4 regions of the Duffyella gerundensis genome follow, and region 3 is predicted to be linked to each of the others. Evidence: predicted binding sites of a transcription regulator. Region 3 holds the regulator's gene; each other region holds the start of a gene.

Region 1 (7,498 bases), 1.7 Mb from region 3:
GGCCTTCTGCCATCAGGCAGATGCGATCCATATGCTGCAGGCCCTGCAGTCGGTGCGTCACCATAATCACGGTTTTATCACGGCTCAGGCGCTGGAGCAGCGCCAGAATCTGCTTTTCCGTCTCGGCATCGAGGCCTTCGGTTGGCTCATCCAGCAACCAAATCGGGCCGTTGTGCAATAGTGCACGTGCAATGCCCAACCGACGACGTTCACCACCGGAAAGGTCTCTGCCGCCTTCACCCAGCCAGGCATCCAGCCCGTGCGGGTCGAGCAGCAATTTCTCCAGCCCGGTTTGGCGTAGAGCATCAATCATGCTGTCATCAGAGGCGGAGGCGCAGGCGACTTGTAAATTCTCACGCAGCGTTTGATTAAACAGATGCACCCGTTGCGTTACCACGGTGAGGGTTGCCCGCAGCGCCGCTTCACTCCAGTTTTGTAATGGGATTCCGCTTAGCAGGATGGTGCCCTGTTGCGGATCCCATGCCCGCGTGAGCAGGTTCAACAGCGTGGATTTGCCACAGCCGGTGTAACCCAGCAACGCCACTTTCTCACCTGCACGCAAATGTAAATCCACCGCGTCGACCGCTGGCTGCGCGCTGCCCGGATAGCTAAAGGTCACCGCCTGCAGGTCAATTGAAGCCGCCGTGAGCACCGATGAATTTTCTGGAAAACGCACCGCCGGCGGTTGCTCAATGATATCGGTAATGCGCTCTGCAGCGCGGGTGACCTGGCTGAGATGCAAAAACGCGGTGGCCAGCGGGCCCAGCGCCTCAAAAGCTGCCAGCGTGCAAAACACCACTAAAGCCAGCAGGGCGCCTGGCTGAGCGTGATCGCCCACGCCCGCTGCCGCCAGCCAGAGTACGGACACCACACAGGCGCCGGTGATGATCGTCAGTAACGCCTGTGAACAGGCCGCCAGTGTAGTCTGACGACGCTGTGCCTGCTGCCATTGTTCTTCTGTCTCATCCAGCCGCTGGCGCCATAATGCTGCCATGCCGAAAATTTGCAGTTCAGCCTGCGCCTGCAGCCAGCCGGTCAGGCGATCGCGCCAGACGCCGCGCAGCACACTGATGGCGTGTCCGCCAGGCTGGCCCAGCCGATAAAAAAGCAGCGGTAACAGGCATAGCGTCAACAGCATAATGCTACCGACCAGCAACCCGAGCTTCAGGTCGAGATAGCCTAAACCCAGAGCGACCACCAGCGTCACGATCACCGCGCTGATCAGCGGGGAGATAATGCGCAGGTAAAGATGATCCAGCGTATCGACATCCGCAACAAAACGGTTAAGCAGCTCACCCTGACGAAATCTCATCAGCCCGGCAGGCGCCAGCGGCAGCAGGGCACTGAAGGTATGCACGCGCAAAAAACGCAGTACCCGGAATGTCGCATCGTGGCTGACCAGTCGTTCAAAATAGCGCGACGCGGTACGCACAATCGCCGCGCCGCGCACGCCCGCTGCAGGCAGCATATAGTTGAAAGTGGTTAAGCCCGCCGCGCCCGCCAGCGAAGAGGCGGCGAGAAACCAGCCCGACAACGTGAGCAGTCCGATGCTGGCCAGCAGGGTCAGCAGCGCAAGCACCACACCGAGACTGAGCAGCCAGAATTGCCGACGCCACAGGCGAAAAAATGGCAGCAATGCTTTCATCGTTTCGTCTCCTCGCGCTGTTGCAACAGAGAAAATAGCGGGCCGGGCAGGTGATGCAATGCATCCCAACTGCCTTGCTGAATGATTTTTCCGTCGCGCATCACCCAGATTTCATCCCACGCCGCCAGCTCAGACATTCGGTGCGTCACCATCAGCGTGGTCTGCTGATAAGACGCGTTAATCAATGCCTCCGTAATACGCTGATGGTGGTGCGCATCCAGGCTGGCGCCCGGCTCATCCAGCAGCAGCAAGGCGGAAGGTTTCATGAGCGCTCTGGCAACGGCCACCCGCTGTGCCTGGCCTACCGAGAGACGCAGAGCATGTTCGCCCACTTCGGTTTCCAGGCCCTGCGGCAACAGTGGCAAAAACTCATCGATACCACAGGCAGCGATAACCGCAGGCAGGCGTTCAGTCTCTGCGCCTGCAGGCAGCAGATTTTCACCCAGCGTCGTGGCAGGCAGTTGTGGATTCTGGCCAACCCAGCTAAGGCATTGATGCCATTGCGTGGGAGCAAGTTCGCGAAGTTCAATGCCGCCAATGCGTAACGAACCCTGATAGGGAAGAAAGCCGAGCAGCGCATTGATCAATGAGGTTTTGCCCGCGCCGCTTTGCCCAACCACAGCCACGCGCCTGCCTGGCGGCAGGCTAAACGTCAGCGGCCCTGCCAGCGGCGTACCGGCTGGCGAACAGATCACCAAATCGCAGGCCTCAATATTCAAGACGGTAGCAGCGGGCAGGTTAATGCCCTGATGAGGCGCGGGATGATCCTGTGAGAGAAACTGTTCAAGTACGTCGGCCGCACCCACCGCCTGCGCTTTGGCATGATAAAAGGTGCCCAAATCGCGCAATGGTTGAAAGAATTCCGGTGCCAGCACCAGTACCAGAAATCCGGCGAACAGCGTGACGCCACTATTGTAGTGACCGAAGTTCAACTCGCCGAGATAGGAGAAGCCAAAATAGACCGCCACAATGGCAATCGCCAGCGAGGCGAAAAATTCCAGTACCGCTGAAGAGAGAAAGGCCAGGCGCAGCACTTCCATCGTGCGCAGGCGAAAATGTTCGGTTGCCTGGCCAATATGCTGTTTTTCCGCCTCGCCACGATGAAACAACCGCAGCGTGTCAAGCCCGCGCAAACGGTCAAGAAAGTCGCCGCTGAGACGCGCAAGGGCAGCAAAGTTACGGCGGTTAGCATCGGCAGCGCCAAGTCCAACCAGCGCCATAAACAGCGGAATCAACGGCGCTGTGGCAAACAGAATCAGCGCGGCGGCCCAGTTCAGCGGCAGGACCGTTAAAAGAATGACCAGTGGAATCAGCAGCGCCAGCGTCATCTGTGGCAGGTAGCGCGCGTAATAATCCTGCATGTCCTCAATTTGCTCAAGCAGCAGGCTCGACCAACTGCCTGCCGGTTTGCCCTGGATCCAGGCCGGACCTGACTGCTGTAGCCTGTTCAATACCTGCTGACGCAGCGCACGACGAATCGCCAGGCCAGCCATAAACCCGGCGCGTTCACGCAGGAAATTAACCGCAGCGCGCAGCACAAAGCAGCCGAAGAGAGCGATAAACAGGGGGAGCAGATCGTGGCGGTCGGCGTTTTGCTGAATCAGTGCCTGCAACAGCGAAGCGAGCGTCCAGGCCTGCAGGACGATCACCACCGCTGAAAGCGCGCCAAGCACCGAGCAGAGACGAAGCCAGCGCTGACCATGCGAACGCTGCTGGCGCAGCCAGTGGCTGAGAAACTGTTGACGCGTTTTATTCATCGTTGACCGTCTACAAAGGCGATGGCACTCGTGAAAGCGCCACTCAGGATGACGAAAAATGTATCACGGAGACAATAAAAAAGGCGACTGCATAAGCGTCGCCTGTGGTAATTAAGATCGAGTGATTAACAACTTAGCGATCGTTTTTAACCAGACCATCCAGATAGCGCTCGGCATCCAGAGCAGCCATACAGCCGGTACCGGCAGAAGTGATAGCCTGGCGATAGGTATGGTCCATCACATCACCTGCGGCAAAAACGCCTGGGATGCTGGTCTGCGTGGCGTTACCGTGCAAACCGGACTGAACGGTAATGTAGCCATTTTCCAGATCAAGCTGGTCGGCAAAAATAGCGGTATTTGGGCTGTGACCGATAGCGATGAACACGCCTGCCACATCCAGCTCTTCCGTAATCGTCTCATCAAGGCTGCCACGCAGACGAACACCGGTTACGCCCATCTGATCGCCCAGCACTTCTTCCAGCGCGCGGTCAGTGTGCAGCACGATATTGCCGTTATTCACTTTATCCATCAGACGATCGATCAAGATTTTCTCGGCGCGGAAGCTGTCACGACGGTGAATAAGATGTACTTCCGCTGCGATATTCGCCAGATAAAGTGCCTCTTCCACCGCGGTGTTACCGCCACCGACAACCGCGACCTTTTGGTTACGGTAGAAAAAGCCGTCGCAGGTCGCGCAGGCGGAAACGCCTTTGCCCTTAAAGGCTTCTTCACTCGGCAGGCCGAGATAACGTGCTGACGCGCCGGTGGCAATGATCAGCGCATCGGCCGTGTATTCACCGCTGTCGCCGATTAAGCGGAAAGGGCGATTTTGCAGATCGACGGTGTGAATATGATCGAACAAAATTTCGGTGTTAAATTTTACCGCATGCTCATGCATACGTTCCATCAGCAAAGGACCGGTCAAATGCTCTGGATCGCCTGGCCAGTTTTCAACTTCGGTGGTCGTAGTTAGCTGACCGCCTTTTTCCAGGCCGGTGATCAATACCGGGTTGAGATTGGCGCGTGCAGCATAAACTGCTGCGGTATAGCCTGCCGGGCCTGAGCCCAAAATAAGTAGCTTACTGTGTTTGGCCGTACTCATGACTTCCCCATTGCTATTCGGCATACAACATGTCCAAGGATTGTAGGCAAATTATGCAGGCAAAAAAAGGCTTGTGCGATTTTGTTACCGATAGATGCAAGTGGTGTAGCCGATAATCAGAAAATTTCCGCCTGCTGCGCTAAAAGGGGGCAAAAAACGGCCGATGCTGGTGCACCTGCCGCAAATTACCCATTTAAAAACAGTTAAGCAGCACTCCATCTGGCATCTTGTACTGATTTTGGTTGTTTTACTTTGACAATCGGCTGCGCTTTTGCGAAAACAAGGGAGGAAGCAGAGTGTGTTTAACGGTAACGGCCGGGCGTAATATCCTGTTTTAGCTAATTAAGCCAATAAACTCAGCCTGACATCAAAAAGGCAGCATGGTGTGGACAGACAACGTGCGTGCTTTTCGGGTGGTGCTTTGATCGGCACAGGCTTATCTCTTTCAAAGAAAACTCTGCGCTAATGAATGGTTGCAGGGTGTGGCAGGCAAAGGGAAGGAATGAAGAGAGACAATAATAATGGTAGATAATAAAAAACGCCCCGGGAAAGATCTCGATCGTATCGACCGCAATATTCTTAATGAACTGCAAAAAGATGGACGCATTTCCAACGTCGAGTTGTCGAAGCGTGTGGGGTTATCGCCAACGCCATGCCTTGAGCGTGTTCGTCGCCTGGAACGTCAGGGATTTATCCTTGGCTATACCGCGCAGCTGAACCCGCACTATCTTGATGCCTCACTGCTGGTTTTCGTTGAGATTACTCTGAATCGCGGCGCGCCAGATGTGTTTGAACAGTTTAATGCCGCGGTACAAAAACTTGAGGAAACTCAAGAGTGTCATCTTGTTTCAGGTGATTTCGACTACCTGCTGAAAACGCGTGTGCCAGATATGTCCGCCTACCGTAAACTGCTGGGCGAAACCCTGCTGCGTCTGCCGGGTGTCAACGACACGCGTACCTACGTGGTCATGGAAGAAGTGAAACAGAGCAACCGCCTTGTCATTAAAACGCGGTAACACAGGGCAGGTGCAAAACCTGACGGGTTTAGGTACACTCCTGTGAATTCATACAGGTTCAGCGTCGGGCTCCTATCCCGGCGCTGTTGCCTTCACTATTTACGGGCACCTGGAGAGTTCTCTTGAGCCAGGAATATACAGAAGATAAAGACGTTTCCCTGCAGCCTCTTAGCAGCGGACGTCGTCTGCTTGAAGCTTTGCTGATCATCGTAGCGCTGTTTGCTGTTTATCTGATGATAGCACTAGTGAGTTTTAATCCCTCCGATCCCAGCTGGTCGCAAACGGCCTGGCATGAACCGATCCATAACCTTGGTGGTGGCGTAGGCGCATGGCTGGCTGATACTTTGCTGTTTATCTTTGGCGTGATGGCGTATGCCATTCCTCCGGTGATTTTAGGCCTGTGCTGGATTACCTTTCGCCAGCGCGATCGCCAGGATTACATCGACTATTTTGCCGTAGGATTACGTCTGATAGGCGTGCTGGCGCTGGTGATCACCACCTGTGGTCTGGCAGCGCTTAATGCTGACGATATCTGGTATTTTGCGTCGGGTGGCGTAATTGGTAGCTTGGTAAGTAACGCTATGGCGCCGTGGTTCAACGGTGCAGCAGGCACACTGACGCTGCTGTGCATCTGGGCAGCGGGTCTAACCCTTTATACCGGCTGGTCGTGGCTGACTATCGCTGAAAAAATCGGCGGCGTCGTCATGGGCGTACTGACCTTTGCCAGTAACCGTTCGCGTGATGACGATCGCTGGCAGGATGAGGAAGATGAACCGCAGGCGCCGGTCATTCAGCGCGCAACGCCCGTTGCAGAAGATGATGAAGATATTCTGCTGGCTCCGCCACGCAAACTCTCCGCTCATGCAGCTGACGACAATACCGATAACGATGAGCTGGACGATCCGCTGTTTGCGCCGGTAGCGAAAACGCCTGCTGCACCAGCCGCCGTTGAGGCCGCTGCGCCAACAGTCCCGCCAGCTGCTGCGTCTCAGCCTCAGCCAGTGGCAACCGCGCCGGTGCAACAACCGCCTGCGTCGCCTGCTCAGCCCTTAGCAGCCAGCCAGCCAGCACCGCATTACGCAGCGGCTGAGTCAGAAACGCCACCGCTATATCACTTCGATATCCCAGAAGATGCTGCCCCTGCAGGGCAGATTGACGAGGATGAGCCTGTTATGGGCAACTGGCGCGGCACCACTGATCCAGCCTCACCGTTCGATTTCTCTTCACCGCAACCCTCACAGCCCGCTCAGATTCCTGCTGCGGCTACGGTAGCGGCGGCGAGTTTTGCCGCCAGCCAGGCTTCTGCCCATGCCTTTATGCCGGAATTTAGCGCCAGCAGTAGCGAAGAGATTAATCCACAGGTCAAGCAGGGCATTGGTCCTGAACTTCCTCGGCCTAATCCGGTTAAGCTGCCAACGCGCCGCGAGCTCGCTTCCTATGGCATTAAGCTACCGTCACAGCGCATGGCAGAAGAGAAAGCTAAACAGGAAGAGCAACGTCAGCCATCTACAGAACCGACCACGGATGCCGTAGAAAATGCGGCACAGGAAGCGGAACTGCGCGATGCCTGGCAAGAACAACAGCAACAGCGTTACGGCGAAGAGTATCAGCCCCAGGCTGAAAAAGAGGAAGAAGAAGCACGTGAACAGGCAGCGCTGGCTCGCCAGTTTGCCGATCAGCAGCAGCAGCGTTATCAGCCGCCTCAGCCAGATACGCCAGCGCCTGCTTTCTCTATCGATACAGCCGCCGCGTTTGATTTCTCGCCGATGGATGATCTGGTCGACGACGGACCCGGTGAACCGCTGTTTACCATCGCTGCCACGCCTGAAGTCGAGCTGCCGCAACAGTCAGCGCAGTGGTCCGCTCAGCAGCCGGTTAACACGCCACCGCGTTACGAGCCGCCAACGCCGCCCAAAGTGCATGATGCTGAACCGGTATTTGCACCCGAACCGGTACCACGTTATGTCGCACCTGAGCC
Region 2 (7,498 bases), 1.7 Mb from region 3:
GGTTAGATGACGATTGACGCGTAACACTCATTCCCCACCAGCGAAAGAGGAGTACCGTATGTGGTCAGCCATTGGTCGTCTGTTAAGTGAACAGTTGGGCAGCGCCGATATTGGGCAAAAAACGTCGCTTCCCGGCGGCGATGTTCATCCCGCCTGGCATATTCGTTACGGTGAGCACGATGTGTTTGTGAAGTGCAACCAGCGCGACATGCTTGATCTCTTTACCTGGGAAGCCGCTCAGCTCGAACTGCTGGCGCGTAGCCAAACGGTACGTGTGCCGGCGGTCTATGGCGTAGGCAGCGATCGCGACGTCAGCTTTCTGTTACTGGAATACATTCCGCTTACTCCGCTCGACAGCACCAGCGCCCTTGAGCTTGGGCAGCAGCTTGCCCGCCTGCACCAGTGGAGCGAACAGGCGCACTTCGGCTTCGATTTTGACAACAATATTACCACCACACCGCAGCCCAACAGCTGGCTACGTCGCTGGTCAGTGTTCTTTGCCGAACAGCGCATCGGCTGGCAGCTTCAGCTGGCCGCCGAAAAAGGCATTCAGTATGGCAATATCGATCTGATCATCAGCTGCGTGCAGCGCGCGCTGGCCACACATCAGCCTCAACCTTCTCTGCTGCATGGCGATCTCTGGCCAACTAACTGTGGCGGCAGCGCGGAGGGTCCATGGATTTACGATCCCGCCTGTTACTGGGGCGACCGGGAATGCGATTTGGCGATGCTCTCGTGGTATACCGCTTTGCCACCGCAAATTTATGAGGGTTATCAGTCTATCTGGCCGTTGCCCGCCGGTTTCTCACAGCGGCAGCCGATTTATCAGCTTTATTATTTGCTTAACCGGGCCAACGTGTTTGGCGGCGAATGGCTGCTGGAATCACAAAGGGCAATAGGCGAACTGCTGGATGCGGACGAATGGATGGAAAGTCAGGCCAGTCCGGCCTGACAACATCAGATGAAGCCAAGCAGAGAGAGGATAAAATAACCGGCTATGGCGATGATAATCGGCAGAATATAAAGCGGGAAAATCTGCAGGAATATCGTGTGATGTGGCACGTTAATACGCGCTTCCAGTTGCTGGCGGGAGCGCCCCTCTTCGCCTTTGGCTTTTTCCATTATCAGCTGATCTTCAATGCCTTCTTTAATGTAACGCGACTGCCGCCAAATGCGGGCACCGGAAGCGGTTAGCGCCAGACCAACAAAAATCAGAATATAGATAAACCAGAAGCCGAGATTCGCGCCACCGTGAAAATCTGGCACCGGCGAGTTCTGCCAGAAAAAGTGCAGAAAGCCGGTATTAAAGCGGATCATGTCGATCATCACATGCACGAAATCGAGCATTACCGCATCGATGCCAGGCTGCTTCTCGCTGTGCCTGAACATGAAGCTCAACAGCGAAATGATGGTTGAGATCAGCGCCGGCAGGAAAATAATCCAGCCAACCACACGCTTCAGAATTCCGATGCGGCCAGCCTGTTGATAAGTCATGGTTTCTCCTTAACACCTCAATGTGGCCCTAAGTCTACCCGCTGCGAAGAAAATCTGCCTGAAAAAATCGGCGCACCGTTAAAATTCCCGCGGCTCCTCGCCAGCGTGCGCCATCAGCCATGCTAAGGTTGTGACACATCAACCAGTGGAGCCGCTAATGTCCTATTCCCGACCTGTTTTAGCCGCCATCTTTGACATGGATGGATTACTGATCGATTCCGAGCCGCTGTGGGATCAGGCCGAAAGCGATGTATTTTCGGCATTGGGTATCGACCTGTCGCGGCGCGCTGAGCTGCCCGATACGCTCGGCCTGCGCATCGATCAGGTGGTTCGCATGTGGTATGACGCCCAGCCGTGGAACGGCCCCGATCAGGCTGAAGTGACGCAGCGTATTATCACGCGGGCGCTGTCGCTGGTGGAAGCACAGCGACCGCTGCTGCCAGGCGTTGAACACGCGCTGAAACTCTGTCAGGCAGAAGGTCTGGCCATCGGCCTGGCTTCCGCTTCGCCATTGTTTATGCTGGAGCGCGTGCTGGAGATGTTCAACCTCAGGCACTATTTTTCAGCACTGGCCTCGGCCGAGATGTTGCCTTACAGCAAGCCCCATCCTCAGGTCTATCTTGATGCGGCCGCTAAACTGGGCGTCGACCCGCTGAACTGCGTGACGCTCGAAGACTCTTTCAACGGCATGATCGCCACGCGCGCCGCCCGCATGCGCTCAATCGTGGTGCCAGCCGCCGAAAACCGTGACGATGCTCGCTGGCATGTTGCTCATGTGCAGCTCAGGTCGCTGGCTGAACTCACTGCACTTCACCTGCGCGGCTAAGTACGATAAACAGGCTGCCTGCGCGCAGCCTGATAAACTTTGATCTCGCCTCCAAAACAAATAAAACAGCGTTTCATTTTTATTGAATTAGCATCTCAGGATGCCTATTATTCCTCGGGTACACCGCGATTGCTTCACGGTTCTTTCGCCTTTCATCGCACGAGGTCTGATATGCAAGTCCGTCAAAGTATCCACAGCGACCATGCAAAGCAGCTCGACACTGCCGCACTGCGCCGCGAATTTCTGATTGAGACGCTGTTCACCGCCGATACCTACACCATGACCTACAGCCATACCGATCGCATTATCATCGGCGGCATTATGCCGGTTACGCAAAGCGTGACCATCGGCAGCGAAGTGGGTAAACAGCTTGGCGTCAGCTATTTTCTGGAGCGCCGCGAACTGGGCGTCATTAACGTCGGCGGTCCTGGCGTGATCGATGTTGACGGTACGCAGTGGGAGATCGGCAACCAGGAAGCGCTTTACGTCGGCATGGGCAGACAATCGGTGATCTTCAGCAGCAATGATGCCGCCCGTCCGGCCAAGTTTTATTACAACAGCGCCCCGGCGCACCGCACCTGGCCCGACAAGAAAATCACGCTTGCCGAGGCCTCTTCCACCACCCTCGGCGATGCCGCCACCAGCAACCGCCGCACCATTAATAAATTCATCGTTCCCGATGTGTTGCCCACCTGTCAGCTGACCATGGGATTAACACGCCTGGAAGAAGGCAGCCTGTGGAACACCATGCCGTGCCACACCCATGAGCGGCGCATGGAAGTCTATTTCTATTTCGACATGGATGAAGAGACCGCGGTTTTTCACATGATGGGCCAGCCGCAGGAGACGCGTCATCTGCTGGTGCATAACGAACAGGCGGTCATTTCGCCAAGCTGGTCGATTCACGCCGGTGTCGGCACCAAAAGGTACACCTTTATCTGGGGTATGGTCGGCGAAAACCAGGTATTTGATGACATGGATCCGGTTCAGATCGGTGATTTGCGCTAGGCGCAGCATCCACATTTAAGAGAGCGTAAGCATGATACTGAATGCATTTAATCTGGAAGGGAAAGTCGCGCTGATCACCGGCTGTAATACCGGCTTAGGCCAGGGCATGGCAATCGGTCTGGCCCAGGCAGGCTGCGACATTATTGGCGTTAACCGCTCCGGGCCGGACGATACGCAGGCACTGGTTGAAGCAACCGGCCGCGCCTTTCATGGCATTGACGCCGATCTGATTGACACCCGCGTGGTGCCGGATGTGGTGCAACAGGCGGTCTCAGCGTTTGGCCGCATCGATATTCTGATTAACAACGCGGGAATCATTCGCCGCGAGGATGCGCTGAATTTCACCGAAGCTGACTGGGACGATGTGATGAACATCAACAGCAAAACGCTGTTTTTCCTCTCGCAAGCGGTGGCAAAGCAGTTTATCGCTCAGGGCGGCGGCGGCAAAATCATCAATATCGCCTCTATGCTCTCTTTCCAGGGTGGCATTCGCGTACCGTCGTATACCGCATCGAAAAGTGCCGTGATGGGCCTGACGCGGCTGATGGCAAATGAGTGGGCGAAGCACAATATCAACGTCAACGCCATTGCGCCAGGCTATATGGCGACCAACAATACCGCGCAAATCCGTGATGACGAGGGCCGCAGTCAGGAAATTCTTGGCCGCATTCCTGCCGGCCGCTGGGGTTTGCCGGACGACATGATGGGGCCGGTGGTGTTTCTTGCCTCGTCCGCGTCTGACTACGTGCAGGGTTATACGCTGGCAGTAGATGGTGGCTGGCTGGCGCGCTGATAATTTCGCCGGTCGACACGATTTTCATCTTTGGTTACAGCGTCACATATTCAACTTTACTGGATAAATCCCTATACTGGATGCATTGACAGCCATGTACCCAGGGATTTATCCATGACGGCCGAAGGCCACATCATTTTTGCCGTTGCCAGTGCCATTTTTGCCAAGCGCGCCGAACTTACGCCAGTGCTGGCCCAGGGTGACTGGTGGCACATTATTTCGGCCACGCTGCTGACCTGTCTGCTGCCCGACATCGATCATCCACGATCGCTGCTCGGTCAGCGGCTGCGCTGGTTATCGCATCCCATTGCCCGCATCTTTGGCCACCGTGGATTTACCCATAGCCTGCTCGCCGTGCTGGGCGGGCTGTGGCTGTTTCAGGTCAACATTCCTCAGGGCTGGATTATTCCTGCCGATGTGCTGCAAGGCATGGTGCTGGGCTATCTGAGCCATATTCTCGCGGACATGCTGACGCCAGCTGGCGTTCCGCTGCTGTGGCCGTGCCGCTGGCGTTTTCGCCTGCCGGTGCTGCGCAGTAGTCAGAATGGCAATCAGCTGGAGCGCGTTTTCTGCTATGTGCTGGTTGGACTGGCGCTGTGGTTTCCGCCGGGCTCGTTGCCGTTCGGCGCTGAAGGCTGGACCGCACAGATTATCAATCAGGCGCAGAGCGGCTTTAACCAACTGATAAAGCAGGTCCCTGGTCATTAATCAGCCAGAAAAAACCATTACGTTATAAACAATAACCTTTGGATATAAGGGATGAATTCGCCCTGCTGCTAACATGGCGGCATTATCACTGGGAGGCGGAATAAAACCGCCTGTCCTGACGGGAATACGGTCATTTCTGTCAGGAATATTGTTATTAATGGAGAGTCTGGATGAACATAGCGCTCATTCTTAATATTGTGATTTTCGTCGCCCTGCTACTGCTGCTGGCGAAAATCGGTCGTAACAGCTGGAGCCTCTCCAAACGGGTTTTGACCGGTTTGGTGATCGGCGTGGTATTTGGTCTTGGTCTGCACGCCGTTTACGGCGAGAACGATCCGGTCATCACCGAATCAATCAGCTGGTTTAACATTGTTGGCAACGGTTACGTGCAGCTGCTGCAGATGATTGTAATGCCGCTGGTGTTTGTCTCAATTCTTAGCGCGGTGGCGCGTCTGCACAACGCCTCGTCGCTGGGCAAAATCAGCGTGCTGACCATCGGCGTGCTGCTGGTGACCACCGCCATTTCAGCGCTGGTAGGCGTACTGGTGACTGGCCTGTTCGATCTCAACGCTACCGGCCTGGTGCAGGGTGCCAAAGAGACCGCGCGGCTGGCCGCCATCCAGACCAACTACGCGGGCAAAGTGGCCGATCTCACCGTGCCGCAGCTGCTGCTGTCGTTTATCCCTAAAAACCCGTTTGCTGATTTAACCGGTGCCAACCCAACCTCTATCATCAGCGTGGTGATCTTTGCTGCCTTCCTCGGCGTGGCGGCGCTGCATCTGCTGAAAGATGATAAAGAGAAAGGCGAGCGCGTACTGCAGGCGATCGACACGCTGCAATCCTGGGTGATGAAGCTGGTGCGTCTGATCATGAAGCTAACGCCGTACGGCGTACTGGCGCTGATGACCAAAGTGGTTGGGACGTCTAACCTGCAGGACATCATGAAGCTGGGCAGTTTTGTAATCGCCTCCTATCTTGGCCTGGCGATTATGTTTGGCGTGCATGCCCTGCTGCTGTCGGCCAACGGAATCAATCCGCTGCGCTTCTTCCGCAAGGTCTGGCCGGTTATTACCTTTGCGTTTACCAGCCGTTCCAGTGCCGCCACTATTCCACTGAGCGTGGAAGCACAAACCCGCCGTCTTGGCGTGCCCGAGTCAATCGCCAGCTTCTCCGCCTCGTTCGGTGCCACTATTGGTCAGAACGGCTGTGCGGGTCTCTACCCGACCATGCTGGCAGTTATGGTGGCGCCAACCGTGGGCATCAACCCGTTTGATCCGCTGTGGATTGCCACGCTGGTCGGTATTGTCACGCTGAGCTCAGCCGGTGTTGCTGGCGTGGGCGGCGGGGCCACTTTTGCCGCGCTGATCGTCCTGCCCGCCATGGGCCTGCCGGTGACGCTGGTGGCGCTACTGATCTCGATTGAGCCACTGATCGACATGGGCCGTACGGCACTGAACGTCAATGGTTCAATGACCGCGGGTTCCCTGACCAGCCGCTGGTTAGGTATGACCGACCGCCGCGTGCTGGAAAGCGACGAGCGTCCGGAATTAGCGCAGCGTTAACGCGCGTTAGGCAGTCAGCATAAAGCCGGTGAAAGCCGGCTTTTTTTTATCTGTAAATCATTGAATTACCCTGCACTGGCGCTATTTCAGCACCGACCTTGCGCCATCGGCCGAGGATTATCGCAATTCCCTGATGTTTGTCAGCGTATTAAGGAGGCTGTTCTATAGTTAATGAAGCCTAACGCGACATCCACAGGAGCAATGCGTCATGTCGAAAGAAACCCATAAAAAAGAACTCACTCATACCGCGCCGTTTACCGGTACCGATTCCGTTCAGCCCGCACGCGATTCGCTGGCGCCGGCCGATGGTTCACATCAGCCCTCCGCGCAGCCCACGCCTCCGGGCAAAGAACCCACCGCGCCTGGCAGCCTGAAAGCACCGGATACACACAACGCAAAACTCGATCAGCTTGAGCCTAATCGTAAAAATGGCACCGATGCGCCATTAACCACCAATCAGGGCACGCGTATTGCCAACGACCAAAACTCGCTGCGTGCCGGTACGCGTGGACCCACGCTGCTGGAAGATTTTATCCTGCGGGAAAAGATCACCCATTTTGACCACGAGCGCATTCCTGAGCGTATCGTGCATGCTCGCGGCTCCGCGGCACACGGTTACTTTCAGCCGTACTCTTCGCTGAAAGAGATCACCAAAGCGGACTTCCTCAGCGATCCTGAAAAAATTACACCGGTTTTCGTGCGCTTCTCAACCGTCCAGGGCGGCAACGGATCGGCGGATACCGTGCGCGATATTCGTGGCTTCGCCACCAAGTTCTACACCGATGAAGGTGTATTCGACTTGGTAGGCAACAACACACCGGTGTTCTTTATTCAGGATGCGCACAAGTTTCCCGATTTCGTGCACGCGGTAAAACCGGAACCGCACAACGAAATTCCTCAGGGTCAGAGCGCGCACGATACCTTCTGGGATTACGTCTCGCTGCAGCCGGAAACCCTGCACAACGTAGTGTGGGCGATGTCCGATCGTGGCCTGCCGCGCAGCTATCGCACCATGGAAGGCTTTGGTATTCACACCTTCCGACTGATTAACGCCGACGGCAAAGCGACCTTTGTGCGTTTCCACTGGAAGCCAGTGGCGGGCAAAGC
Region 3 (7,498 bases):
AGAATATGGTAAAAAAATGACGGTCTGCCAGGCAGATTCTCTCCGTCGGCTTTAATGCCGTGTTGTGATAACATAACAAGTCATTATTAGCGGAGAACCCACATGAACACCTCGGTAACAGAGCAAATTCTTTCGCAGGCGGAAAAATTGTGCCAACAACGGAGTGTGCGACTGACGCCGCAGCGGCTGGAAGTGTTGCGCCTGATGAGCGAACAAAACGGCGCTATCAGCGCCTATGATCTGCTGGATCAACTACGCATCAGCGAGCCTCAGGCCAAGCCGCCTACTATTTATCGTGCGCTGGATTTTTTACTGGAGCAGGGTTTCATTCACCGTGTGGAATCAACCAACAGCTATCTGGTATGCCATCATTTTGATCATCCGAAGCATACGTCGGTGATGCTGATTTGCGATCGTTGTGCATCAGTCAGCGAGAAGCATGCACACGGCGTGGAAAAGACTATTGAGGAACTGTCTGAAGCGACGGGATTTACGCTGCATCATAGCGTGATTGAAGCGCATGGGCTGTGTACGAACTGTGCGGAAGTGGAATCCTGCGTGCGTCCTGAAGCGTGCGATCACGATCATTCAGTGGTGAGTAAAAAACGCGGAAAGTAGAGAATATTTAGAGGAGAGGCACATCCGTGTGCCAGGGTAGGAGCATCATCCTGAAATGATTGATGGCTTACCAGCGATAATCTTTGTTCTCGCTTTCCCAGGTTGAAACTTCTTTCTCAGCTTCATCCTTCGCATAACCATATTTTTCCTGAATCTTGCCGACCAGCTGATCGCGTTTACCTTCAACGACGGTCATGTCGTCATCGGTCAGCTTGCCCCATTTTTCTTTCATTTTCCCTTTGAACTGTTTCCAGTTACCGCTGGCTTCGTCTTTATTCATAATAGTGCCCTCGACTTAGGTTCTACAGCTGAAAATTAGCGTTTACTTATGCAATAGCTCAAGAAAACGGGATAAAACGCTGCTTAATTGCGTTTCATAAGGTTAATTGTAGCTGAAAGCCGTGAGTTTGCCGTTTGGTTTGTAAAGGAAGGTTTTTTGCGCAGAGTAATGAATAGCTGACTGAAAAAAATGACATTTAATCAGTTAGTTAATATATGCCGCTGAAATATGTCAAAATATTTCAGGAAGGGATCCAGCTGCCTTTTTGCCAGTGTTTGTGCCAGATTAGCCACAGGCTGACACCACGCAATAGCAGGAATACGGTCATCGCCAGCCATAAACCGTGGTTGCCAAGCCAAGGCAATGTGCACAGCGTCAGGCCATAACCGGCAGCAGCGACTGCCATGCTGTTACGCATCTCACGACCGCGCGTCGCCCCGATAAACATCCCGTCCAATAGATAACACCAGACTCCGGCCAGAGGCATAACGACCTGCCAGATAAGATAGTGTCCGGCCAACTCGCGCAGGGATGCCAGTGACGTCAGCATGTTGATAATGGCATTGCCAGCGAGGGCATAAATAACGGCGAAAACCAACGCTACCAGTCCAGCCTGCCGACAGGATGCCTGCCAAACCGCCATCAGTTGTCGGCTATCTCTGGCTCCACACGCTTCGCCGGAATAGGCCTCAACCGCATAGGCAAAGCCATCGAGCGCGTAGGCGGTAAAAGTGATGAACATCAGCAAAATAGCGTTAGTTGCCACGATTTCTGGGCCGAGCCGCGCAGCAAGAATAGTCAGGGAGGCGAAGCAGAGTTGTAGCAGCAGTGAACGCAGCAGGATATCGCGATTCAGGCGTAACAAGCGGCTGATGTCGCCGCGCCAGCCCGCTTTGAGCCATTGCCAGCGCAGACCGCGCAGCCGGGCGACGTGCCAGACCATACCCAGCCCGACCAGAAAGGTAAGATACTCAGCCACGGCCGTCGCCGTTGCGGCTCCCGCCACACCGTAATCCAGCCCGAGCACTAGCCACAGATCCAGCAGGATATTCACCAGATTGCCCACCACCAACAGGATCACCGGCGCACGTGCATATTGCACGCCCAGCAGCCAGCCGAGGATAACCAGATTGGCCAGCATCGCGGGCGCACTCAGCCAGCGGATATGCATAAACAGCGCCGCCTGCTGCTGCACCGCAGGGTCACCGCCGACAATTTGCATGGCAACATGGGTAATCGGCTCGCGCAGCAGGACCAGAATAATGCCGGCAACCAGCGCCATCAGCAACGGCTGTACCAACGCGCGCGCCAGTGCCGGTTTATCACTGGCACCATACGCCTGAGCGGTCAGACCGGTGGTGCTCATCCGCAAAAAGAGCAGCAGCATAAAGACAAAGCTGGTTAGCGTGGTGCCAACCGCAACGCCGCCGAGAAAGATCGGGCTATCGAGATGGCCAATAACGGCGGTATCCACCAAACCCAGCAGCGGCACGGTGATATTAGAGAGGATCATTGGCAGAGCGAGCCGCCAGAGGTTTTTATCAGTTGCGGTAAAAAAGCGCATTGACGTGTTTATCATCCATGGGCGCAGCAGACAAAAAAGCGAAAGGGTAATGAGCGCGCAGATGCGGCCGCATTACTGCATGGCCGCATCATTATGACTGTAATCGCGTTAACGGATTCTGAGAGTCAGAATCAGGACCATTGGCCGTTACGAATAACGCCAACGGCCAGCCCTTCAATCGTGAGCGTTTGTTCTCTCAGATCGATAACGATAGGCTGAAAATCGTTGTTTTCTGGCAGCAGCTGTACGGTGTTGCCCTGTTTCTTCAAACGTTTCACGGTCACTTCATCATCAATGCGCGCCACGACCACCTGGCCATTACGCACATCCTGAGTTTTATGCACGGCTAACAGATCGCCATCCATAATCCCAATATCTTTCATCGACATGCCGGTCACGCGCAGCAGGAAATCCGCGCTTGGCTTGAACAGGTTAGGATCAAGCTGATAACGCCCTTCGATGTGCTCCTGCGCCATAATCGGCTCGCCCGCGGCAACCCGACCAATCAATGGCAGGCCTTCGCTGCTCTCTTCTTCCATCAGCAACCGAATGCCGCGCGAGGCGCCAGAGATAATTTCAATCACGCCTTTACGCGCTAATGCTTTCAAATGCTCTTCAGCCGCATTCGGCGAACGAAACCCAAGCTGGGACGCAATTTCAGCACGCGTTGGTGGCATACCACTTTGATTGATATGGTCGCGAATCAGGTCATAGACCTGCTGCTGCCGTGCTGTTAATGCTTTCATTTCGCCCCCTGGTTGTTTATACAGTCGCTGTGAGTATATACAGGTATATCCTGCTTGCAAACTTATAATTGTGTAAAAAATAGCTATTTAACTAATTTTGGAAAACATTGCGCAAATGAGGCCAAAGCAGCATTACCCAAATAAAAACAGCCAGTAAAATCGTTAGCAGCACGGCCGCGGAACCCATGTCTTTCGCCCGACCTGAAAGCGCATGAAATTCGCTGCCAATACGATCCACTACGGATTCAATGGCGCTATTTAGAATTTCAACAATGATCACCAGCATAACCGACCCAATGAGCAGGACGCGCGTGATGGCATCGACCTCCAGCGAACAGGCGATGGCGATCGCAATCAGACCCGCAACGGCTTCCTGACGAAAAGCCGCTTCGTGTTGCCATGCGGCCTTGATGCCTTTCCATGAATAGCCTGCCGCATTCACGATACGTTTGATTCCGGTAATGTTATTTGCCATGCCGGTGGAACCCTTTTAAATAATTAACGTCAATGTCAGGGTGGCGCACGAATTGCAACACCACAGATCTTCGCTGCGCTTTCTGCTATGCTTGCGGCGCTTTGCTAACAAGAGGCTTCATGTTGTCTATGTCAGGTTGGCGTAACCTTTACTATAAGTTGTTGAACGTACCGCTTTCATTTCTGGTGAAAAGCAAGGCTATTCCTGCCGAGCCTGTGGCTGAATTAGGGTTGGATACATCGCGTCCTATTATGTATGTATTACCCTATGATTCAAAGGCTGACCTGCTGGCATTACGCACGCAGTGTCGCAAGCAGGATCTGCCCGATCCGCTGGAACCGCTGGAAATTGACGGCATGTTGCTACCACGGCACGTCTTTATCTATGACGGCCCGCGCGTTTTCCCCTATTACGCGCCCAGTGTGCAATCCGTTAAAATATTCCATGATTATCTCGACCTGCACCGCAGCAATCCGCACCTTGATGTGCAGATGGTGCCGGTGTCGGTGATGTTTGGCCGTGCGCCAGGCCGGGAAATTCAGGGCGAACCCCGTCCCCATCTGCGCGATCTTAACGGCGTACAGAAATTCTTTGCCGTCTCCTGGCTGGGCCGCGACAGCTTTGTGCGTTTTTCGCCAATGGTCTCGTTACGCCGCATGGCGACCGAGCACGGCACTGACAAGCGCATTGCGCAAAAACTGGCGCGGCTGGCACGCATTCATTTTGCTCGCCAGCGTCATGCGGCAGTGGGTCCAAGCCTGCCTGCCCGTCAGGATCTCTTCAACAAGCTGCTGCAGTCGAAAGCGATAGCCAAAGCGGTTGAAGATGAAGCGCGCAGCAAAAAAGTCTCTCATGAAAAAGCGCAGCAAAATGCCATTGAGCTGATGGAAGAGATTGCCGCTAACTTCTCCTATGAAGCGATTCGGGTAACCGACCGCGTGATGGGCTGGACGTGGAGCAAACTTTATCAGGGCATCAACGTTAACGGCGGCGAACGCGTGCGCCAGCTGGCGCAGGATGGCCATGAAATCGTATATGTGCCCTGCCATCGCAGTCACATGGATTATCTGCTGCTCTCCTATGTGCTTTATCATCAGGGACTGGTGCCGCCGCATATCGCCGCAGGCATCAATCTTAATTTCTGGCCAGCCGGGCCGATTTTCCGTCGCCTGGGCGCTTTCTTTATTCGTCGTACCTTTAAGGGCAATAAGCTCTACGCCACGGTATTCCGTGAATATCTGGGCGAGCTGTTTACCCGCGGCTACTCGGTAGAATATTTTGTCGAGGGCGGACGCTCACGCACCGGCAGATTGCTCGATCCCAAAACCGGCACGCTGGCGATGACCATTCAGGCGATGCTGCGCGGCGGCAACCGCCCTATCACGCTGGTGCCTATCTATATCGGCTATGAGCACGTTATCGAAGTGGGCACCTACGCCAAAGAACTGCGCGGTGCGGCAAAAGAGAAAGAAGGCTTTATGCAGATGCTGCAGGGCCTGCGCAAGCTGCGCAATCTCGGCCAGGGCTACGTGAACTTTGGTGAACCGCTGCCGTTGATCACCTATCTCAACAATCAGGTACCGGAATGGCGCGATTCTATCGATCCGATCGAAGCGCAACGTCCAAGCTGGCTGACGCCAACCGTGAACGATATTGCCCAGAAGGTCATGGTGCGCATCAACAACGCCGGTGCCGCGAATGCGATGAACCTGTGCGTTACCGCGCTGCTGGCGTCGCGTCAGCGCTCACTGACCCGCGAACAGCTGCTTGAACAGCTCGACTGCTATACCCAGCTGTTGCGTAACGTGCCTTACTCAACTGACTCAACCGTGCCGCCGATGACGCCTGACGAGCTGCTGGCCCATGCGCTGAGCATGAATAAGTTTGAGATCGAGCAGGATAACATTGGCGACATCATCATTCTGCCGCGTGAGCAGGCGGTGTTGATGACCTATTACCGCAACAATGTGCATCACATGCTGGTCATGCCTGCGCTGATTGCCGCGATTATTCAGCAGCATCAGCATCTGACGCGCCAGGAACTGCTGCGTCAAATCCAGCTTATCTACCCGATGTTGAAAACCGAGCTTTTCCTGCGCTGGGAACAGGATGAGCTGGCGCCGGTGGTGCAGGATCTCTGCGCTGAAATGGCGCGGCAGGGGCTGATTATTCTGGAAGAGGATGCCATTCGCCTCAGCGCGGGCCGTTTCCGTACCTTACAGCTGCTGGCAGCGGGCGTACGTGAAACCCTGCAGCGTTATGCCATTACGTTCTCAATTCTCAGCGCTAACCCGGCCATTAACCGCGGTTCGCTGGAGAAAGAGAGCCGCACGCTGGCACAGCGCCTGTCGGTGCTGCATGGCATCAACGCGCCGGAGTTCTTTGATAAAGCGGTGTTTTCAACGCTGGTGCTGACGCTGCGTGATGAGGGCTATATCAGCGACAGCGGCGATGCGCAGATTGAACAGACGCATCAGACCTACATGATTCTTGCCGATCTGGTTACCAACGATGTGCGGATGACCATTGAGAATGCTGTGGCCCACAATTAGGCCATGCGGCGACCTGTGACCTTTTGTTGTCACGTGTTGCCATGATGGCTTGCGGTGATCAGCACCCAGCACCCAGCCGCCAATCAGCATGACAAAAAAAGAGCGGGCCGTTTGTGGCCCGCTCTTTTTTTATCGCTGAACAGCGTTAGAACAGATCGATAAACGGCGGCGCATTAAGCGCGATGCCGAGAAAAATCACCAGGCCTACATAATTATTGTTCAGGAAGCCACGGAAGCAGGCGTCGCGCTCGCGAAAGGCAATCAGCCGCTGTTGATAAACAAACAGCGCTGCCGCCGCCAGCAACGACCAGTAAAACCACGCGTTGAGTTGCAGCATCAGTCCAACCACCACCAGCAGTCCCAGCGTCAACAGCTGAAGCAGGCCGATGATCAGCTTGTCGAAACGGCCAAAGAGGATTGCCGTCGATTTAACGCCGATCTTCAGGTCATCGTCACGATCGACCATGGCATATTGCGTATCGTAAGCCACCGTCCACGCCAGATTGGCAAAAAATAGCAGCCAACACACCAGCGGAACCGATTCGCTCACCGCCGCCCATGCCATCGGAATCGACCAGCCAAAGGCCGCCCCCAGCACCACCTGAGGCAGATGGGTATAGCGCTTCATAAACGGATAGATCCACGCCAGCGCCAGTCCACCAAGCGACAACAGAATGGTCATCAGGTTCATGGTTAACACCAGCGCAAACGAGATCAGGCCGAGGATGACAAACAGCCATTTGGCCTCTTTCTCGCTGACCGCACCGCTGGCCAATGGACGCGACTGCGTGCGCTTCACATGGCCATCGATTTTGCGATCGGCATAATCGTTGATCACACAGCCCGCCGCACGCATAAAGAACACACCCAGCACAAACACAATCAGCACCTGCGCCGGCGGCACGGTAACCTGCGCCAGCCAGAGCGCCCATAGCGTCGGCCAGAGCAGCAGCAGTGCGCCAATTGGTTTATCAATACGCATCAGGCGGCAGTACGCCTGCATTTTACTCATCTTTGGCAACGTCTTTTCCAACCTAATCATTTCCCTGTTGATGATCGCCATAAAGCGGCGACGCGGGCAAAAACAGCTCGGTTAACAGCAGCGGCTTACCGGATAAGCGCAGTCGTGAACGTCTTCCCCACAGTCCGTCGACCTGGCCTGGCTCAATAAAATCACGGGTTAAAGTCGACGAGGAGAAAAGATAACGTCCAAGTGGGCGCGTGCCCAGCGTTTGCAGCAACATTTCCGGGCCGCTCAATGTG
Region 4 (7,498 bases), 1.3 Mb from region 3:
GGCGGCAGGACGCGAACAGCGCCTGCTGGATGTGAAAGTGCTCTGGCTCGCCTTTGTCGAACGTTTTCAGGCGCTGGCGGTAGAGAAAACGCGCGATGTGGCGCTGGCCTTTCCCGGTTACGCATCGGCGTTTTTGCACAAGGTGTGGCAGGACAGCGTGGGCTACTGTGGCACTGAATTGATCCGCCGTACCGTAGGCATGTCGCAGATTGCTGATATGAAAACCATCAGCGATGAGGCGATGCGCGTGGAGTGCATCCGTCATGCGATCAGCCTTGGCAAGACGCTGATTCTGGCGGCGCCGCACGTGGAAGATATTGATGCGCTACTGGCGCGCATCCGGCAGAACGGCTGAATAAAAAAGGGCGGCTAATTCGCCGCCCTTGATCTTACGCTGTTGCTTACTCGCTGCTTCAGGCGGCAGCATTCTCTCTGGCTGGCAGCGTCTCTTTCACCGGCTGGGTCGCCAGCGCATCGGGTTCAAATTCCTCAACGTTGATCGAGCGCAGACGGCTGACCTCGGCGCGCTGAAAAATGGCCGCTTCCTGGTCAGTAATCCAACCCTCTTTCAGGGCGCGTTTTGCCAGTTCATCAAGCCGGGTAAACGGCAGGTTTTTCTTCAGCTGTTTGCACAGGCGATCGTGAATCGGCTCCGCCGCCATCACATCGTGCAGCGCCTGTTCCAGCTGGCCAGCGGGGTTGTGCTCGCTCGGTGCCAGATATTGCCCGCGGCCCAGTCGCGTACGGGTAGCTGAAGGAATCTGCAGAATTTTTGCCAGCTTGTGTTCCAGTCGATCGGACGGCGCGCGGCAGTGGCGGCCCGCCGGGAAAATGGTCAGGCGCAACGCACCAGCCACCAGGCGATTAGGGAAGTTGCGCAGCAAATCGTCAATCGCATCTTCTGCCTGATTCAGCGCATCCTGCACGCCCCACAGCACCAGCGGTAAATCCGCTTCCTGCCGACCTTCATCCTCATAACGCTTCAGGGTTGCCGACGCCAGATAGAGCTGACTGAGCAGATCGCCAAGGCGTGCTGAAATGCGTTCACGGCGTTTCAGGCTGCCGCCCAGCACCGACATCGCCACGTCAGAGAGCAGCGCGAGGTTGGCGCTGATGCGGTTGAGATGCTGATAATAGCGGCGTGTGGCATCGCGCGTCGGTGAGGTACTGGTGCGCCCGGCGGTCAGCCCCAGCCAGAAACTGCGCATGGCATTGCTGCCAACGTGGCCAACGTGGCTGAACAGCGCTTTATCAAACGCATTCACATCACCGGTCGCCGCGGCGGCCATCTCCGACAGAATATAAGGATGGCAGCGTATTGCGCCCTGACCAAAGATAATCATGCTGCGCGTCAGGATATTAGCGCCTTCCACGGTGATAGCGATCGGCGCACCCTGATAGGCGCGGGCAAGGAAATTGCTCGAACCCAGCATGATGCCTTTGCCACCGGCAATGTCCATCGCATCGATAATGGCGCGCTGACCGCGATGGGTGCAGTGATATTTTACGATAGCGGAGAGCACCGCAGGCTTTTCACCGAGCATGATGCCGCTGGTGATCAGCGTCGACGCCGCATCCATTACGTACGTATTACCCGCAATGCGCGCCAGCGGCTCTTCAATCCCTTCCATTTTACCGATCGATACGCGGAACTGGCGACGAATATGGGCGTAGGCACCGATCGCCAGCGCGATGGTTTTCAGGCTGCCGGTGGAGTTAGACGGCAGCGTAATGCCGCGTCCAACCGACAGGCATTCAACCAGCATACGCCAGCCCTGGCCGGCCATTTCCGGGCCGCCAATAATGAAATCCAGCGGCACGAAAATGTTTTCGCCACGGGTTGGACCGTTCTGGAACGGCACGTTCAGCGGGAAATGGCGCTTACCAATTTCGACGCCGGGCGTCTTAACCGGGATCAGCGCACAGGTAATGCCCAACTCTTCTTTATCGCTGAGTAGATGCTGCGGATCGGAGAGTTTAAAGGCCAGGCCAAGTACGGTGGCGATCGGCGCCAGCGTAATGTAACGCTTGTTCCAGGTCAGCCGCATGCCCAGCACCTGCTCACCCTGCCATTCACCCATACAGACCACGCCGACATCGGGGATGGCACCGGCATCCGAACCCGCTTCCGGGCTGGTCAGGGCAAAGCAGGGGATTTCATCGCCGCGCGCCAGGCGTGGCAGATAGTGATCTTTCTGTTTTTGCGTGCCGTAATGCTGCAACAGTTCGCCCGGACCCAGTGAATTAGGCACGCCCACGGTGATCGCCAGAATGCCGGAGACGCCGGAGAGTTTTTGCAGCACGCAGGATTGTGCATAGGCGGAAAACGCCAGGCCGCCATACTCTTTTTTGATAATCATGGCGAAAAAACGGTGCTTCTTCAGATAGGCCCACAGTTCAGGCGGCAGGTCAGCCATCTCATGGGTAATCTGGAAATCGTTGGCCATGCGACACGCTTCTTCTACCGGCCCATCGAGAAACGCCTGTTCCGCTTCGGTCAGGCGCGGCTGCGGATAGGCGTGCAGGGTTTGCCAGTCGGGCTTGCCGCGAAACAGCTCGCCTTCCCACCAGGTGGTGCCCGCGTCAATCGCCTCTTTTTCCGTGCGTGACATCGGCGGCATCACTTTTTGAAACGTGCGCAGCATCGGTTTCGAAAACAGTGCGCGCCGTATCGACAGAATGTTCAGCGGAATCAGCACCAGCGCCAGAATCACCAGCGGCCATGCCGACCAGAAGGAGGCTAGCGCGAGGGCGCCGAACCAGATAATTAGCAGCATGCTGCTCACCGCCAGTGATACGCGATGATAAAAAAGCGCGCCGATGAGCATCAGCGTTGCGATGATACTGAGAACCATCATAGTGAACCGCTCCGGTTGTGGGGAAGATGTAAGAGGTCTGACCTGTTGTTATTATCCTGGTGTAGTGCAGAGCGGCATGGCGATCAATCGGTTTACATAATAATTACAACTTGCCTCACAGAATCTTTTTCGCGGCAGCATGGCGACGCTATTTTTTGCGGTTGTCAGGCAAATGAAACAACAAAAACGGCTGGCGGTACGCCACGTTATTTTCGCACCGCTATAATGTGACCCGTGCCACGGCGGGCGCTTTCCGCTCCCTCGCCATTCCGGTAAACTCGGTGTGACCTCTCTTATTCCAAGGACCCCAACATGTACCAGGATATTATTCGTTCAGAACTCAACGAAGCAGCAGAAACGCTGACTAAATTTCTGAGCGACGATGCCAATATTCATGTCATTCAACGGGCGGCGGTGCTGCTGGCTGACGCCTTCAAAGCGGGTGGGAAAGTGCTCTCCTGCGGTAACGGCGGTTCGCATTGTGACGCCATGCATTTTGCCGAGGAGCTGACCGGTCGCTATCGCGAAGATCGCCCGGGCTATCCGGCCATCGCCATTTCTGACGTGAGCCATCTCTCCTGCGTCAGCAATGATTTTGGCTATGAGTATGTTTTTTCGCGTTATGTTGAAGCGGTAGGGCGGCCTGGCGATGTGCTACTGGGGTTATCGACCTCGGGCAATTCTGCCAACATTATCAGAGCGATCGACGCTGCCCGCGCGCAGGGCATGAAGGTGATCACCCTGACCGGCAAAGATGGCGGCAAAATGGCTGGCACGGCGGATATCGAAATCCGCGTACCGCATTTTGGCTATGCCGATCGTATTCAGGAGATTCACATCAAAGTGATTCATATCCTGATGCTGCTGATCGAAAAAGAGATGGCGAAATAATTCGCTGCTGTTGCTGATCACCACGATGTGAGGCCCTTATGTGTGAACTGCTCGGGATGAGCGCCAATGTCCCCACGGATATCTGTTTCAGTTTTACCGGTCTGGTGCAGCGCGGTGGCGGCACCGGCCCGCATAAGGATGGCTGGGGAATCACATTTTACGAAGGCAAAGGCTGCCGGACCTTCAAGGATCCGCAGCCCAGCTATAACTCGCCGATTGCGCGGCTGGTGCAGGATTATCCGATCAAATCCTGTTCGGTGGTGGCCCACATTCGCCAGGCTAATCGCGGCGAAGTCTCGCTGGAAAACACCCATCCGTTTACTCGTGAACTGTGGGGCAAACACTGGACCTATGCGCATAACGGTCAGTTAAAGGGCTATCGCGGGCTGGAAACCGGTAACTTTCGTCCAGTGGGTGAAACCGACAGTGAAAAGGCGTTTTGCTGGATTCTGCATCAGCTGGCAACGCGCTATCCGCGCACGCCGGGAAACTGGCGGGCGGTATTTCGCTATGTCGCTGAGCTGGCAGGCGAACTGCGGCAGAAGGGCGTGTTTAATATGCTGCTGTCGGATGGCCGTTATTTAATGGCGTTCTGTTCGACCAATCTTTACTGGATTACGCGACGGGCGCCGTTTGGTAAGGCGAAGCTGCTGGATCAGGATGTGGAAATCGACTTTCAGAAGCAGACCACGCCCAATGACGTGGTCACAGTGATTGCAACCCAGCCGTTAACCGGCAATGAAACCTGGCACCGCATCGCGCCAGGTGAATGGCAGCTATTTTGTCTGGGTGAGCGCGAGGAATGAGCGGGAAGCCGCCTCGCTGTCCGGCAGGAAAGTGCCGCTGCTGTTGCTGTTGTTCATCACATATTGTCCGGCATTGACGGCGACATGCGGCGGCTGGCGGTACTTCACAAACCAGGCGTAACCCGGCTGTAGCTGCTTCCAGAACGCGGCGTATACCGAATTGCGATGACGCTGCAGGTTGCTGTCGGTCATGCGAAACGGATAGATGCTTACGGCAACTTCCGGCTGACCGTTGCGCAGGGCAGCATCCACAAAGCTGAAAATCTCATCCATTTTGGCATCGGTCATGGCGTAACAGCCCACTGACACACAGTTACCATGAATCATCAGATAGCTGCCGTTGTAACCCTGCTCACGATCGTACTGGTTAGGAAAACCAATATTGATTGCGCGGTAAAAGCGGCTGTCTGGTTTCAGCTGGTTGAGCTTAACGCTGTAAAATCCTTCCGGGCTTTTAAAATCGCCCTGGCGACGTTTCGGCCCTAATCCGCCGGAAAAGTTACAGATGCGATAGCTGTCGAGCAGGCGAAACTCATTGCCGATCTTGCCATACAGTTCCAGCGTGCGTTCTTCTTTAAAAATCTGGATATAAACCGGGGTGCCCAAAAGTTGTTTCTTTAATTCTTTGCTGACCGGGGCCAGAGGTTGAACCGGTTCAGGTGTCATTGCCCAGCTGAGCGCTGGCAAAAGAATCATCGCAAACAGTAATGCGATTTTGCCCATCGTATTGCCTTTGAAAAAGAGGGTTGAACTGCAACGCCGAAAGGCGTCTGTCACTTGCATTCTCGGAAATATCCGCTATCGCTGCGCCACATTATCATCGTTTGTTTTTTTAGCAAGATGGCGACCTGGGTATTAATCAATTAAAAATGTTTTAAAGGTGAGGCCGGGTCTCACCGGTAACACAGCGGCCCTTGTGCCAGTTGCGATGAAAATTCCTGACTGTATACTTGTCCAGTATTCGCGGAGGGGCTATGCGCAAAATCATTCATGTCGATATGGACTGCTTTTATGCTGCGGTGGAGATGCGTGACGATCCCAGCCTGCGTGATATTCCTATTGCCATTGGTGGTAGTCGGGTACAGCGCGGCGTGATCAGCACCGCCAACTATCCGGCACGAAAATATGGTGTGCGCAGCGCAATGCCGACCATGACGGCGTTGAAACTCTGTCCGCATCTGCGCCTGCTGCCTGGCCGCTTTGACGCCTATAAAGAAGCGTCGGCCGCTATCCGCGAAATTTTTTCCCGCTACACCACCTTTATTGAACCGCTGTCGCTGGATGAAGCCTATCTCGATGTGACCGACAGCCCGCACTGCCACGGCTCCGCCACGCTGATCGCGCGTGAGATCCGCCAGACGATCGAACGCGAGTTGAATCTCACCGCCTCGGCAGGCATCGCTCCGATCAAGTTTCTCGCCAAGATCGCCTCCGATCTCAACAAGCCTGACGGCCAGTTCGTGATCACGCCGGATCAAATGCACCCGTTTTTGCTGACGCTGCCGCTGGAAAAGATTCCGGGCGTGGGCAAGGTCACCGCCAAAAAGTTGCAGGAACTGGGGCTAATCACCTGTGGCGACGTGCAAAAGGCGGATGTGGCGCTGCTGCTCAAGCGTTTTGGTAAATTTGGCCGCGTGTTGTGGGAGCGCAGCCACGGTATCGATGAACGCGGCGTTATCGTTGAGCGAGAGCGCAAATCGGTGGGCGTTGAGCGCACGCTGTCGGAAGATATTCACAGCTGGGAAGCGTGCCTGGAGATCATCGATTTTCTTTATCAGGAGCTGGAACGTCGTCTGACGCAAATCCGTCCCGATGGCCATATCGCCCGGCAGGGCGTGAAGCTGAAGTTCAACGATTTCCAGCAGACCACGCAGGAGCACGTCTGGCCGGTGTTAAACAAAGAGGATTTGATCGCCGTGGCGCAGGAAGCCTGGAATGAACGCCGCGCTGGTCGCGGCGTCCGGCTGGTGGGGCTGCACGTGACGCTGATGGATCCGCAGCTGGAGCGACAACTGTTATTAGAGATTTGATTCCAGGCCGGGAACGTGGCGGCTTCCTGTGGCCGGAAAGGCCAGAGGATTTTGCCTGGCGGCAGGCTTTAAGGTCAACGTCTTTAAGGTCAACGGCCATTTTGTTCTGCCTTGCAGGCTGGCTGTTTAAAGGCCAGGTCAATGGCTATTTCGTTTTGCCTGAAGGCTGGCTGTTTAAAGGCCAGGTCAACGGCGATTTCGTTCTGCCTTGCAGGCTGGCTGCTTAAAGGCCAGGTCAACGGCGATTTCGTTCTGCCTGAAGGCAGCCCGAGCAGGGCCGGCAGTCGCCCCGGCCCTGCACCCGCGCTATCCGGCAAACACAACCGCCCGCTAAAGCGGGTACCCTCAGCAAAACCCTTTTCCTGACGGACCGGACGCGATTCGCTCCTGCTCAGCGCGCCCTCTCGCCGCATCCCTGCGGCTCGCCCTGGAAAACGCTTTTGCCTCGGCGTTTGTGATGCCTCCTCAAGGTCAAAACCCAGGTCAAAACCCAATAGATTAAAAGCAAAGTCTTAAATAAATCCCAAACCTCAAACCTCAAACCTCAAACCTCAAACCTCAAACCCCAAAATGAATATCTATCCAACTCCAGTCCCAGTCCTGATTTGGAAGCACTCGAGACGGCAATATAGATATAACAGTGCAATAACTCACGGTTTGTATCCCAAGTCTGAAGTGCTTTTGAAGTGCTTTTGAAGTGCTTTTGAAGTGCTTTTGAAGTGCTTTTGAAGTGCTTTTGAAGTGCTTTTGAAGTGTCTTATGTTTTGGTGTTTTGGTGTTTTGGTGTTTTGGTGTTTTGGTGTTTTGGTGTTTTGGTTTTGACCTGGGTTTTGACGTTGAGGAGGCATCACCACCGCTGAGGAGGTGAACATTTCAGGATGTCCCGCCATGGATGGCGGGACAAGGGAGCGCT

Evidence for each region. Region 3 encodes LexA, which represses DNA repair genes until DNA is damaged. Its sites were predicted from a motif close to TNCTGTATGTACATACAGNA; they were not measured.
Region 1: the regulator LexA is predicted to act here: its motif matches at 5,559-5,578, upstream of EM595_RS06360 (DNA translocase FtsK 4TM domain-containing protein).
Region 2: the regulator LexA is predicted to act here: its motif matches at 4,196-4,215, upstream of EM595_RS08205 (metal-dependent hydrolase).
Region 4: the regulator LexA is predicted to act here: its motif matches at 5,496-5,515, upstream of dinB (DNA polymerase IV).

What each region holds. Positions count from the first base shown of each region.
Region 1 covers NZ_LN907827.1:1,376,536-1,384,033, forward strand. Annotated here, with positions in the region: gene cydC (heme ABC transporter ATP-binding protein/permease CydC) at 1-1,645, opposite strand, end outside; gene cydD (heme ABC transporter permease/ATP-binding protein CydD) at 1,642-3,402, opposite strand; gene trxB (thioredoxin-disulfide reductase) at 3,536-4,504, opposite strand; gene lrp (leucine-responsive transcriptional regulator Lrp) at 5,026-5,520, shown strand; gene EM595_RS06360 (DNA translocase FtsK 4TM domain-containing protein) at 5,643-7,498, shown strand, end outside.
Region 2 covers NZ_LN907827.1:1,772,380-1,779,877, reverse strand. Annotated here, with positions in the region: gene EM595_RS08230 (fructosamine kinase family protein) at 59-952, shown strand; gene EM595_RS08225 (YniB family protein) at 958-1,494, opposite strand; gene hxpB (hexitol phosphatase HxpB) at 1,652-2,320, shown strand; gene kduI (5-dehydro-4-deoxy-D-glucuronate isomerase) at 2,492-3,328, shown strand; gene kduD (2-dehydro-3-deoxy-D-gluconate 5-dehydrogenase KduD) at 3,360-4,121, shown strand; gene EM595_RS08205 (metal-dependent hydrolase) at 4,236-4,829, shown strand; gene EM595_RS08200 (L-cystine transporter) at 5,000-6,391, shown strand; gene katE (catalase HPII) at 6,600-7,498, shown strand, end outside.
Region 3 covers NZ_LN907827.1:3,448,011-3,455,508, forward strand. Annotated here, with positions in the region: gene zur (zinc uptake transcriptional repressor Zur) at 103-618, shown strand; gene EM595_RS15800 (CsbD family protein) at 686-898, opposite strand; gene dinF (MATE family efflux transporter DinF) at 1,140-2,462, opposite strand; gene lexA (transcriptional repressor LexA) at 2,594-3,208, opposite strand; gene EM595_RS15815 (diacylglycerol kinase) at 3,300-3,683, opposite strand; gene plsB (glycerol-3-phosphate 1-O-acyltransferase PlsB) at 3,812-6,235, shown strand; gene ubiA (4-hydroxybenzoate octaprenyltransferase) at 6,381-7,247, opposite strand; gene ubiC (chorismate lyase) at 7,270-7,498, opposite strand, start outside.
Region 4 covers NZ_LN907827.1:970,984-978,481, forward strand. Annotated here, with positions in the region: gene mtnK (S-methyl-5-thioribose kinase) at 1-355, shown strand, start outside; gene fadE (acyl-CoA dehydrogenase FadE) at 414-2,858, opposite strand; gene lpcA (D-sedoheptulose 7-phosphate isomerase) at 3,171-3,749, shown strand; gene EM595_RS04375 (class II glutamine amidotransferase) at 3,788-4,555, shown strand; gene dpaA (peptidoglycan meso-diaminopimelic acid protein amidase) at 4,526-5,278, opposite strand; gene dinB (DNA polymerase IV) at 5,530-6,585, shown strand; gene EM595_RS21035 (hypothetical protein) at 7,236-7,457, opposite strand.